4 regions of the Schleiferilactobacillus harbinensis genome follow, and region 3 is predicted to be linked to each of the others. Evidence: predicted binding sites of a transcription regulator. Region 3 holds the regulator's gene; each other region holds the start of a gene.
The links. The regulator LexA, encoded in region 3, represses DNA repair genes until DNA is damaged. The targets are predictions, from matches to a motif close to CNAACANNTGTTNG.
Positions count from the first base shown of each region.

Region 1: the regulator LexA is predicted to act here: its motif matches at 1,496-1,509, upstream of FMM01_RS13810 (ABC transporter substrate binding protein).
Region 2: the regulator LexA is predicted to act here: its motif matches at 1,871-1,884, upstream of FMM01_RS15570 (ATP-dependent DNA helicase).
Region 4: the regulator LexA is predicted to act here: its motif matches at 1,911-1,924, upstream of recA (recombinase RecA).

Region 1 is NZ_CP041364.1:2,790,947-2,794,076, forward strand. Features, by position in the region: gene FMM01_RS13800 (HNH endonuclease) at 1-164, shown strand, start outside; gene FMM01_RS13805 (magnesium transporter CorA family protein) at 281-1,210, opposite strand; gene FMM01_RS13810 (ABC transporter substrate binding protein) at 1,676-2,653, shown strand; gene FMM01_RS13815 (ABC transporter substrate-binding protein) at 2,709-3,130, shown strand, end outside.
Region 2 is NZ_CP041364.1:3,174,418-3,177,547, forward strand. Features, by position in the region: gene FMM01_RS15570 (ATP-dependent DNA helicase) at 1-1,833, opposite strand, end outside; gene FMM01_RS15575 (alpha-galactosidase) at 2,091-3,130, shown strand, end outside.
Region 3 is NZ_CP041364.1:1,022,422-1,025,551, reverse strand. Features, by position in the region: gene FMM01_RS05295 (hypothetical protein) at 1-131, shown strand, start outside; gene rplS (50S ribosomal protein L19) at 616-966, shown strand; gene FMM01_RS05280 (hypothetical protein) at 1,059-1,250, shown strand; gene lexA (transcriptional repressor LexA) at 1,298-1,915, opposite strand; gene FMM01_RS05270 (DUF896 domain-containing protein) at 2,073-2,324, shown strand; gene FMM01_RS05265 (YneF family protein) at 2,406-2,630, shown strand; gene FMM01_RS05260 (ABC transporter ATP-binding protein) at 2,758-3,130, shown strand, end outside.
Region 4 is NZ_CP041364.1:2,847,852-2,850,981, reverse strand. Features, by position in the region: gene FMM01_RS14115 (HD domain-containing protein) at 54-692, opposite strand; gene recA (recombinase RecA) at 709-1,878, opposite strand; gene FMM01_RS14105 (HdeD family acid-resistance protein) at 1,987-2,502, opposite strand; partial or broken gene FMM01_RS14100 (ABC transporter ATP-binding protein) at 2,642-3,130, shown strand, end outside.

The DNA of each region.
Region 1 (3,130 bases), 1.5 Mb from region 3:
CGGCCCCCGGCGCCAATGTCCTGCGCCAGCAGATCAAAATGGCCCAGGACTTGCTGGATCAGGCTAAGTCCGACAGCAAACACATCAGCGCCCAGCGGGCTGCTTATGTCCACAGCCAGTGGGCGGTGGCACAATACCAGGAAGAGACGAGGACGTGGGAGTAAGCAGGAAGAGACTGGGGACAAAACTCTGATTTCCTAGCGTATCTAGTGCCGCAGCTTGCGAAGCTTTGGCACGGCATACTAGGACGGAGTTTTATCCCCAGTCTCTTTCTTTCTGGCTACCGGCGCCGTTTATCGTACAAAATATACCAAATCCCCAATACAATGATCGCCACCAGTGACCAAATAATCGTCCAAAGCCAGGCGTCATGGCGATTGGCGAAGGGCAGGGCAACGTTCATCCCATAGAACCCGGTGATCACCGGCGGAATCATTAGGACAATACTCCACACCGTGAGGAAGCGCATGGTGCCGTTCAGATTGTTGTTTAGGACATTGCTGAAGCCGTCGGTGACCCTGTCGATGATGTCCGCGGCGATCTGGGCCATCTGCTGGCCCTGCTGAATTTCGATCAGCACGTCGTCGAGCCGTTCCTTTTCTTCCGCGTTCAGGGCCAACGGATCGGCCACGGAATTGGTCGCCATCATGAACCGGCGGATGGCAATCAAATTGTTGTTTTCTGCGGTCGTCAAATAGACCGTCTGCTGGGCTAACCGGGTGAGGGCAGCGACTTGTTCGTTGGTCGGCCGTTTGTGCCAGTTTTCCAACTTGCTCCGCTCGTCGTTGATGTTGTCGAGGACGTCGAAGTAATCGGTACTCAGGGCGAAGAGCAGGTCGAACAGCAGCATAAAGATCGAGGTGTCCGCTTCAGCGGCACTCTGGATCACTTCCTGCAGCTGGCTGACGACGGTGGTGCCATCAGTGTCGGGAATCACACTGATCAGCCGGCTGGCGTTGAAGACGAAGGTGATGGGCAGGGTCAAAAAACCGCCGGGAGCGGCTTCTTTATTCACGAAGCGGAACACCAGCAGCCAGTAGCCGCTGGCCTGGTCGTATTCCAACCGGGCGCGTTCCCGCATGTCGTTAAGGTACGGCACAAAACGCGGCGGCAGGCCGTATTTCTTTTCTAAGTCCTGATAATCCGCGGTGGTGGGGGTCATCACGGCGATCCATTCCTGACCATGGGGTAACGGGTGCTGCTCAATCATGTTGAATCCTCCCAAAAAAGTTTTCTAACCTCCATTATACCGGTCCTGACGGGGATTCGCTGACGTTGGCGTGAAAAAGTTCACGGCCAGGGGTTGACAACCTATTTGGCCGCAGTGTAAGGTAATGGACATAACAAATACATGAGCATTTGCTCATTTAGGAGTGTGTTACGCATGCGAGACGCAGCCATTACACAACTCAATAACCGATTTTATTACGGCTATTTTAGATAGCTGGTTTGTAGCCATTATGGATGCAAACCTAGCGTTTGTATCTATGATGGCCGTACGGATTTTCGTGCATTCGCCACATAGATCGAGATAATCGATGTGGCCGGTGCGAAAAAAGAATCATTTTTTGAGCCGTTTCCGTCGATTGTCTGTATTCAATCGATGGGAACGGCATTTTTTATGCCTGCGGATGTCTGGCCGGGAAGCAGAAGACAGACTATGGAGGAAATCATCATGAAAAAACGATATTGGCTTTTAACGGTAGTGAGCATGGTCCTGTTGCTGGTTCTGGGGGCCTGCGGGTCGCCGGCGCAAGGCAGCAGTCAGGACAGTAAGAAAATTAAGATTGGCATCCTGCAATTGATGAACCAAACCGCTTTGGATGATGCCCGCAAAGGATTTATCGCGGAACTCGCCAAGGCTGGCTACAAGGAGGGGAAAAACATTTCGATCCATTACGTCAACGCCCAGAACGATCAAGCCAACCTGAAGAGTATGAGTGAAGAATTGGCCAAGGATAAGAACACGGTGAATCTGGCCATTGCGACCCCGGCCGCCCAAGCGCTGCTGCAAGCCGACAAAGATACGCCGCAGCTGTTCACCGCCATCACCGATCCCGTGGAGGCCAAGCTGGTGACCAGCTTGCAGCATCCCGGCGGCAATGTCACCGGCACCAGTGATCTGGTGCCGGTATCCGGGCAGATCAAGCTGCTCCATGAATTGTTCCCCAAGGCCAAGACCATCGGCCTGCTATATAACGCCGCGGAACCTAATTCCTTGGTGCAGGTGAAGATGGCCAAAGCGGCCATTGCCAAGTTGGGGCTGAAGAGTACGTCGCTGACCGTGGCCAGCACCAATGACGTGTCCCAGGCGATGACCTCGCTGGCCGGCAAAGCCGATGCCATCTATGTACCGGCGGATAACGTCGTCGCCGCGGCCATGGCTACGGTGGGCAAGATTTCTGCCGAAAAGAAGGTCCCGGTCGTCCCCGCCGCCAGCACCATGGTTCCCGCCGGCGGGATTGCCACCAACGGAATCGATTATGAAAAGCTTGGTGCCCAAACCGCCCAGATGGCGATCAAAATCATCAAGGGCAAAAAGGCCAGCGCGATCCCAGTACAATTGCCCCAAGATATCACGCTGGTCGTGAATAAGAAATTGGCGAAGGTCTTCAAGATCGACCCCGCCCAAGTCGTTAACGACGCAAAATAATAAATAGAAGATGCGGCTGTTTCACGTGAAACGGCCGCCGGGAGGAATTTTTATCATGAAAAAGCATACTGGATTATGGCTCGTCTTTACGGTCGCACTGGCCTTGCTGGTCAGTGCGTGCGGTACGAAACAAAGCAGTGCCAGCGGCAAGGATGCCAAGGTGAAAGTGGGTATTCTGCAGCTGATGGACCAGAGCGCCCTGGATCAAGCGCGGAAAGGGTTCATCGCTGAACTGAAAAAGGAAGGCTACACCCAGGGCAAGAATCTGACGATCGATTACGTCAACGCCCAAAACGATCAAGCCAACCTGAAGAGTATGAGCGAGAAGCTGGCTAAGGACAAAAATACCGTGAACGTGGCCATTGCCACCCCGGCCGCCCAAGCTCTGCTGCAAGCGGATAAGGATACCCCGCAACTGTTCACCGCCATCACGGATCCGGTGTCCGCCGGACTGACCACCAGTATGCAAAAGCCCAG
Region 2 (3,130 bases), 1.1 Mb from region 3:
CGAAGGCAAAAACACCAGGTAATTCCCCGTTCGGGCTTGAGCAAAGGCCGCCAAGGCGGCGACGATCCGTGCTTCGTTCGCCGCCCGCCGCTGATACGTGGTGGCGATATCGTCCCGAATGACCACCAGCTGATGGCCTGCCGGAAATGGGGAGGGCAGCTGGTAAACCAAACTGTCGGCGGGATCGGCTAAGAGTTCCTGGTAGTAGGTCAGCGGCGACAGGGTGGCTGAAAACAGCACCGCCCCGCGGCCTTTATGCAGACAGGCATCAACGAATGGTTCTGGATCAAGGCACAGCTGGGTGATCCGGACCTGCTGGTGCTCGCGTTCCACCACCGTTCGGTACTGCTCCCCATAGAGTTCCGCGATCCGGCTGTAACTGATACAGTCAAAATACACTGGCAGTACAGCCTGGATATCCTCATCTGCCGGCTGACCGGGCAGCCATTCATGGATCCGCTCCACGAACCGGGCGACTTTCTGATTAAATTCGGTCAACGCCTCAACGCTGACCCACTCATTCTGTTCCTTAGCGGTCAACGCTTTACCCACGGCGGTAAAAGCAGTCCGCAATTGACGCAGGGCGTTGCTGGCTTCCCGCTGGTGGTGCTGGCGCAGCGTGGCGGCCAGCGGACTTAAGCCGGCACTGGTCAGCGTCGCTGAATACATATCCCGGGCCCGATGGATCAGATTATGGGCTTCATCGATCAAGAAAAACTGGCTGGAATCCGGTTGGGCGAAGAACCGCTGCAAAAAAACCAGCGGGTCAAAGAGATAGTTGTAATCGCAAATCACCACGTCGGCGAAGCGGGCGGCGTCTAAGGACAGTTCAAAGGGATCCACCGTGTGCTTCTTGGCGTAGCGCTCGATCGTCGCCCGGTCCAGCAGTCGTTCGTGGCTGATGATATCCTTCACGGCATCCTTGTTCCGGTCATAGTAACCCCGATAATAAGGACATAATTCCGGCGTCCGCTTTTCCGGCGGACAAAAACTGATCTTATCCTTCGCCGTCAGCGTAATGCACCGGAGTTGCGCCCCCTGGTCGATCAGCAAGCGGCACCCGTCCTCGGCACTTTGCCGGGTCGCTTCTTTCGCGGTTAAATAAAACAACCGGTTCAATCCTTCGGCGGGCATCGCCTTCACGGCGGGGAACAGCGTCGCCATGGTTTTGCCGGTGCCCGTGGGGGCTTGAACAAACAACCGCTGCTGGGTATGGATCGTCTTGTACACCGCCACCGCAAATTCCCGCTGCTGCGGACGAAAGTCGCCAAAGGGAAAGGTCAACGGTGTCAAAGAGGCATCCCGCTCCTGTTTGAGCTGGTGCCGAAAAATGACCCAGCCCGCGTAATCGTGAAGCAGAGCCTGATAATACTCGGCCAAGTCGGCGGCGGGCAAGGGCCATTGCTGGCGGGTGATCTGCTTCGTCGTGGTCTGGTAGTAGGTCAGCTGAAGGATGATCCGGTCCAGCTGGCGCGCGGTACACAAAAAATGGCCGTAGACGGCAGCCTGCGCCCAGTAGCGGCCCAGAGCGTCATCGCTGAGTTCAGCGAAGTCCAGGGCGCTGGTCTTGATTTCATCCACGATGGTCAGGCCGGAAGCGTCGTCTTTATCCACCCCGTCGGCCCGGCCGTCAATCGTGTAGTCCTCCCCGGCCAGCGTCACCGCGGCCTTCAGCGTGACCTCTTTCTCATAGTTGGGCCCGGCCTGCTTTTGCAGCATCCGGTGAATGCGGGCGCCTTCTAGAGCCGTATTGGTGCTGCTCTGACTGGCGTCCAGGTCGCCGGACTTGCATTCAAATTCCACCAGTTCCCGTACGCCAATGCGCTGCGCCATCATGTGCCCTCCCTCGAATCGTTAATAGTTTTATTATAGAATGAATGTTCGCGCGAGGGAAGGGATGCATTGCTTGGTGCAATCGGATACACTGAAGGAAGAAAACAAGAAAGGACCACCTTGCCCATGATTGAAGAAAGACAGCACGTATTCTATATCACCACCGCCCACACGTCGTATTGGTTCCGGGTCACCGCCCACGGTCAGCTGGAGCACTTGTATTATGGCCCGCGCCTAACGCCCCAGGACCCACCGCCGTGGCCTTCAAACATACCAGCGGCCTGGGTAGTACCGTGGCCTATGACGAGCAGGATTGGACGTATAGTCTGGACACTTTGCCCCAGGAATACGCCGGCTTTGGCCGGGGTGATTTCCGGGACAGCCCGCTGATTTTGAAGATGGCTGATGGCAGCTATGTGTCGGATTTTATCTATCAAGAGCACCACATTTACAGCGGTGTTGCGCCGTCAAAAATCCTGCCCCAGGCGACGGATCAGCCTGATACCGGCAGTCAGACGCTGTATGTTACGCTGCGGGATAAACTGCAAGCCATCACGTTAGAACTAGCCTATACGGTTTTGCCCGATAGCGATGTGATTACCCGGCGGGTGGTCCTGCATAACAATACGGCCAAGCCGCTGGTGATCGACCGCATCATGAGTGCCCAGTGGGACATGCCCAATCGCGGCTACGCGCTCCACTCCTTCGCCGGGGCGTGGGCCAGCGAGATGCAGCACCATGTGCAGCCGGTCACCGACGGCACGATCGTGTTGAACAGTCTCACTGGCGGCAGTTCCAACAAGCAAAACCCCGGCTTCCTGCTCAGCGCCGCGGAGACCACGGAAGATACCGGCTGGGCGTATGGCGTCAATCTGCTGTACAGCGGCAATCATGAAAGCCGCATCCAGCACACGAACCAGAATTTTGTGCGGCTGATGACCGGCATCAACAGTCAAGGCTTCCACTGGTCGGTCGCGCCTGGGGAAGCATTCGAAACCCCCAGTGCGGCCCTGACGTTTTCTGATCGCGGCTTGAACGGTGTTTCCCAGCACTTTCACAAGTTCATTAATGATAATGTCGTGCCGCCCGCTTTTCAACATCAAGACCGGCCCATCGTGTACAACAACTGGGAAGCGACGTATTTTAACTTCAATGAAGATAAGCTGTTTGCGCTGGCCCAGCAGGCCAAGGATCTCGGTGTGGAGCTCTTCGTGATCGACGATGGCTGGTTCGGTACCCGGGACGATGATACCCAGGGACTGGGGGATTACACGGTCAACGCCCGCAAGTTTCCCCA
Region 3 (3,130 bases):
TCCAGTCCGAATACTTGGGAACGGTGCCGATTCTGCTCTTGGGCGTTTGGATGATTCTGTGCGCGGTCCAGAACAAGGTCAGTCCGGACTCAGTCAGCGACCAACCTGGACCCCGTGTGGTTGGTCGCTGACTGAGTAGAGGGAAAGCATGGTCGCCCTGATTCGCGGTGTTTACGGCTACTAATATTCATTGCTGTTGTGTTCGCTATTATTGGGCGTGAACCAAAACTCAAATTACAAATGTACCTAGTGCCAATACGTAGCAACCGGAGGCAAAATGGGCTCAGTGGTGGAAACCACACAGCGGCTTTGCCGCTGATGTGGTTAGGCGACTTTGAGACCGCGGCTTTTGCGGGCTCAAAGCGCCGTCACCACGTTCCAGCCCAATTTTGCCGGAGGTTGCGGAGCATTGGCACGGCGTTTTTGGAGGACTTTTGTTCCATGCCCCTGAGCTGCTTGTGCTCAGCGGGTTGCGCGACTTGCTTCATTGGTAACTGCATTGCGCCCACCCCGAATCTATGCTATAGTTTTAACCTGTGATTGTGTGTCACAACAGCAACGATATTCCGCTGCGAGGGATCAGGCGCATGAATACCGGAATAAGGAGAAATTTTGATGAATCCATTAATTCAATCAATTACGCAAAAACAATTGCGCGATGACATTCCCGACTTTCGTGCCGGTGATACGGTGCGGGTCCACGCCCAAATCGTCGAAGGTACGCGGGAACGTATCCAGCTTTTCGAAGGCGTCGTAATCAAGCGCCGGGGCACTGGCATCAGTGCTTCCTACACGGTTCGTAAGATCAGCAGCGGTGTTGGTGTAGAGCGGACATTCCCGCTGCACTCTCCCCGTGTTGCGAAGATCGAAGTCATTCGCCACGGCCGTGTCCGTCGGGCGAAGCTGTACTACCTGCGTGCACTGCGGGGCAAGGCTGCTCGGATTACCGAGAAGCCGCGCGTCTAATTCACGCCGTACAAACGCGTTTTGCTTCCGAATTGATGGGGAGCAGGACGCGTTTGTTTTTTTTATGGAAGATAAAAGAAAGCAGGGAACTCATGGCCCAACGATTTGTATATGTTGTCTATTACGCTGATACGGCGAAAAAAGAGCCAGTATTCCGTTTGCTCCGAGTCTTTTCGACCCCGGAACGGGCGGCGGGTTTCGTGGCGATTCTCGAACGGGCACCGTACGCAGAAATGCCGGTGCCGGAGGGCCGCTACGCCGTTAAACGGGTCCGCATGAATTAAAAAAGCCGCTAGCACCGGGGGTGCTAACAGCCAACAGACTCATCGATTTAATAAACGTGTTCGCGATACAGACTAACGACTTTGCCGAGGATCGTCACTTCTTGCAAAATGATCGGCGCAAAAGTGTCGTTCTCCGGTTGGAGACGGAAGTGATCCTTCTCCCGGTAGAACCGTTTGCAGGTTGCCTCATTTTCTTCGGTCATGGCAATGACGATGTCGCCGTTATCCGCGTATTGCTGGCGGCGAACAACGACTTTGTCGCCGCTGAGGATGCCGGCATTGATCATACTTTCGCCGCGAATCTGCAGCATGAACAAATCGCCATCGTTTTGCAGATCAGGCGGTACCGGAAAGAACTCGGTGGCCTCTTGGACGGCCAAAATCGGTTCGCCGGCCGTTACAGTACCCAACAAGGGGATTCGATCCCGGGTCGCACCCAATTCGTCCAGTCCGTCCTCAGTGATCTCAATTGCCCGCGGTTTAGTCGGGTCGCGATTGATCATGCCTTTGCGTTCCAGCCGGTCCAAGTGACCATGCACTGTGGACGTGGAAGACAAGTCAACCGCCGCCCCAATTTCCCGGACCGTCGGCGGATACCCGCGGTCCTTCACCATGTCATAAATGTACTGCAGAATTTCTGCTTGTTTCTCTCCTAATTTGGCCATAACGCCACCTCATCTATTCGTGTTACCCCAAGTATACCAAGACTGGAGAAGGTTTTCAAACAAGCGTTCGTGAGAACATACGCCATTTTTTGTTTTCAGAAATTAATCGGCGTGGTACCATCAAAGTAAGCACGATTTCCAGAAAGGACGATCTCTTATGGCAGAACAAACTGAAGAAGAAAAGCGCTTGGCGCGCATTAACGAACTGGCCCACAAAGCAAAAAAGGAAGGCTTGACCGTCGATGAAGAGCGGGAACAGCACGAACTGCGGGAAGCCTACCTGGCCAACTTCCGCGCCGGCTTCCGCCAGACCATTGAGCACTTGAAAGTGATCGATGAAGAGGGCAACGAAGTGACCCCAGATAAGCTCAAGCGGGTCCAGCGTGAAAAGGGTATCCGGAAGGATTAAAAAAAGCTCACCGGCTATTTTAATTTACCAGAAACTTGTGTAGACTATTAAGGTATTGGAAAAAGCGAGGTGTACATCATGATGCCCATGTGGTTGGCAGTGTTGTTGATTATTCTAGGAGTTGTCGGCGGAGCCGTCCTAGGATTCTTCGGCGCGCGGCGGTATATGAAAAATTATTTCCGAGATAATCCCCCCATCAACGAAGATATGCTTCGTTCGATGATGATGCAAATGGGTCAGAAACCATCTGAGAAGAAACTCAATCAGATGATGGCCTCCATGCGTCAACAGGAAGGCAAGAAATAACCAACTTCTGGCCGCCTGTTTCTAGGCGGCTACTATCGCGGGACAAAGACTGCGGCCATTTTTTGGCTGCGGACTTTGTCCCGTTCTGTCCATTCTAAGAAAACAGTAAACGAACGGAGGTGTCCCAGTGGGCATATTTAAAAAGCTGGGCTGGTATTTTAAGCAGGAGCGGAAGCGATATCTGATCGGGGTCTTAGCCTTGGTGGGGACCGCCCTGGTGAACCTGGTGCCGCCCCGGGTGATTGGGATTCTGGCCGATCTTTTCGACCAGGGCCACATCACCGGCAACGCGACATGGTGGTGGATCGGCTTGTTATTAGCCGCCGGTATTTTCCAGTACCTCTTCCGCTTTGCTTGGCGGAATATGATTTGGGGCGGCGCAGCGACCCTGGAAAAACAGTTGCGGTCTCGGCTATTCTGGCACTTCATGCAGATGGACGATACCTTCTTCCAACGTCACCGGACCGGGGACTTGATGGCCCATGCCACCAACGACTTGA
Region 4 (3,130 bases), 1.5 Mb from region 3:
GGTAAAAAAAAAGACCGAAACAGTGAAATTCTGTTTCGGTCTAGGGGTGCTGGTTATTTGCCGATCTCTTGGAAGTACTCTTTGATAAACTGCTTCATGAACGCTGTCCGCTCGGTTGCCATTTGTCGGCCAATTGGCGTATTCATCGTGGCGGCCAGCTTAAACAGCTTTTCGTAAAAATGATTGACGATCGTGCTGGGCTGGCGGTAATTGGCGGCGGTCAGTTCTTGGCGGGGCGGAATATGCGGGTCGTAGTCGGGATTGCCATGAGTGGCGCCGTAGCGGATAGCGCGGAAGATGCCGACAGCGCCCAGGGCGTCCAGGCGGTCGGCGTCTTGGACGATCTGGCCAGCCAAGGGTAATTGTTGGTGCGTCTCGATGTTTTTACTAAAGGACATGTGGTCAATGATGAAGGTGATTTGATCAATGCGCTCCTGGGTTAACCCCACTGCGGTGTGCAGCGTTTGGACCAGCGCGGCCTTGGCCGCCGCGGTATTGGCGACCAGCTTCTCATCATAGTAATCATGCAGATAGGCCGTACTTAACACCAAGTCCTGGTCAGCATCGGGATAAGCCGTTAACAGCTGGCGGGCATTGGCCGCCACCCGTTGAATATGGGCAAAATCGTGGCCGGACTGATCGCCGGCCGCTTGCTGGCGAGCTAGGTCAATAATTGCTGGTAAGTGATCCATCGAAACGCTCCTTTAATTAAGCCGCCGGGGTGGCCGGTGCCGCAGGCGTACTTTCAATATCTTCGGTCTTGGTGGCATTCGCGGCCGTTGGCTTGGTCGGTGCCGGCTCTTTGTCGTCTGGCGCAGGCTTAGTCTGGTCATCATCCTTAGGCGGATCGGCCTTGGCCCGGATATCCGCCTCAATGGCGGCAGCCGTATCGGGATGATCATTCAAGAACTGCGCGGCATTCACTGGCCCTTGGCCTAAGCGCGTATCCTGGTAAGAATACCAGCTGCCGCTCTTTTTGACGACCGCGAAGGCATCGCTGCTGCCCAGAGCGATCATATCCGCATTCTTTTCAATGCCGTGACCGAAGTACATGGTGGTCTCGGCCACCTTAAACGGCGGGGCGACCTTATTCTTTACCACTTTGAGCTTGCTGACGAAGCCGACGTTTTCCTTACCGTCTTTGACAAACTCGCCCCGGCGCACTTCCAGCCGAATCGTGGCGTAGAACTTCAGCGCCCGACCGCCGGGCGTGACGTCTGGGCTGCCGAATTGCACGCCGATCTTTTCCCGCAGCTGATTGATGAAGACGACCAGAGTATTAGTCTTGTGTACTTCCCCAGCGAGGGAGCGCAGAGCCTGGGACATTAAGCGGGCTTGCAGACCGACGTGGTTGTCCCCGATCTGACCTTCAATTTCTGCCGCCGGTACCAGCGCGGCGACCGAATCCACGACCACCATGTCCACGGCGCCGGAGGTGACCAGTTTCTGGGTAATCTCCAGCCCCTCCTCGCCGCTGGCGGGTTGGGACAGCAGCAGGCTGTCGATGTCCACGCCCAGCGCCTTGGCGTAAACCGGGTCCATGGCATTTTCTGCATCAATGTAGGCGACGGTGCCGCCCTCTCTTTGGCATTCCGCCACCGTCTGCAAAGCGATGGTCGTTTTCCCGGTACTCTCAGGACCGTAGACCTCAACGATCCGGCCCCGGGGGAACCCGCCGACGCCTAAGGCCATATCCAAGGATAAAATGCCGCTGGAAATGGTTTGGATGTCCATGTTGGGCTTCTCCCCCATTTTCATGATCGCGCCTTTGCCGTATTCTTTCTCAATATCCGCCAACGCTTTTTGCAATGCCTTGGCCCGTTCCGGTTTCTCCTTGAGCTGCACGAGATCCTGTGTTTTCGCAATTGTCTTGGCCATGCGATCGCCCGCTTTCTTCACTCCCTATTATACAAACAAATGTTCTTGATTACCACCGCAAGCAACAAAAAAACTGGCCCCGCAGGACCAGTCAATAAGTAGTAGAAATCAGAACGCCCGGGTCAGCAGGATGACGCCGAAGATCAGCAGGTATGCTGCTACCAAGTAGGCCAGAGTAAAGATGGAATAAAACGGGTTGATCAGCATCATGATGCCGACGATGATACCCAGGATCCCCATCACAATGTTAAACGTACGATGCAGGGAGAAATCCGCTGCGGCAATTGATGCGATCGAATCCACCAGGAACCACGCCGCAAACAGATAGGCCATGAAAAACGTGCTCAGCATACTGTTGGCAAACAACAGAATAGCGAACAGGATATCCAGAATCCCAGTGAGCAGCACATAGGTCGGGCGCTTGACGCCCGCCTTGCCCATGTCATACCACACGGCGATGTCCATCACGCCTTTGAACAGGACCCCCAGGGCAAACGCCCACACGATCCCCTGAAACGCACGGCCGGGCCGGCTGAACGCCCATAAGCCTAACACAATGAAGATAGCTCCCAAAATGGCCAATGGCCAACGGAACCGTTGGCGGGGAGACTCAAATCTATCCATAATCACAAACCCCCTTTTCCTTTCTATTTTCATTCTACCATGTTGGCTGACCAGCAGACCGGTTAGTGGGCGAAGCTGGAAATCGGCAGGGTGGGCGAAACCAGGGTACAATTAGAGGATACACAATGGAGGGATTAAGATGTTCAAATCGACGATCTGGCGAATGCTGCGCTTCTTTGCCCGCCAACTGGCTGACGCCAAACATTACTTAGCCCTGGTGATGGTCATGCTCGTGGCTACCGCCGGGATTCAATACGCGATTCCGCGGATCACCCAAACAGTGATCGATAAAATCATTCCCCAACAGGCGGTGTCTCTGCTGCTGCTCAGCGTTGGCGGGCTATTGGGCCTGACCGCCGTCAACGGCCTGCTATCCGCCGGCAGCAGCTACTTGCTGGCCCGGGTGTCGCAAAACGCGGTCTCCCGGCTGCGCAACACCCTGTTCACCCATGCCCTGGGGCAGGACTTCGCCTTCTTTGAAACCAGCAAGACAGGGGACTTGATGGTGGTGCTCACCAGCGACGTCAACGCCCTGCAAGGATTGCTGTCACCCAACGCCTTGGGCCTGGTGGGCAGCGTGCTGACCGCGCTGATCGTCCTCGTCATCATGTTTACCCAGAACGCCCTG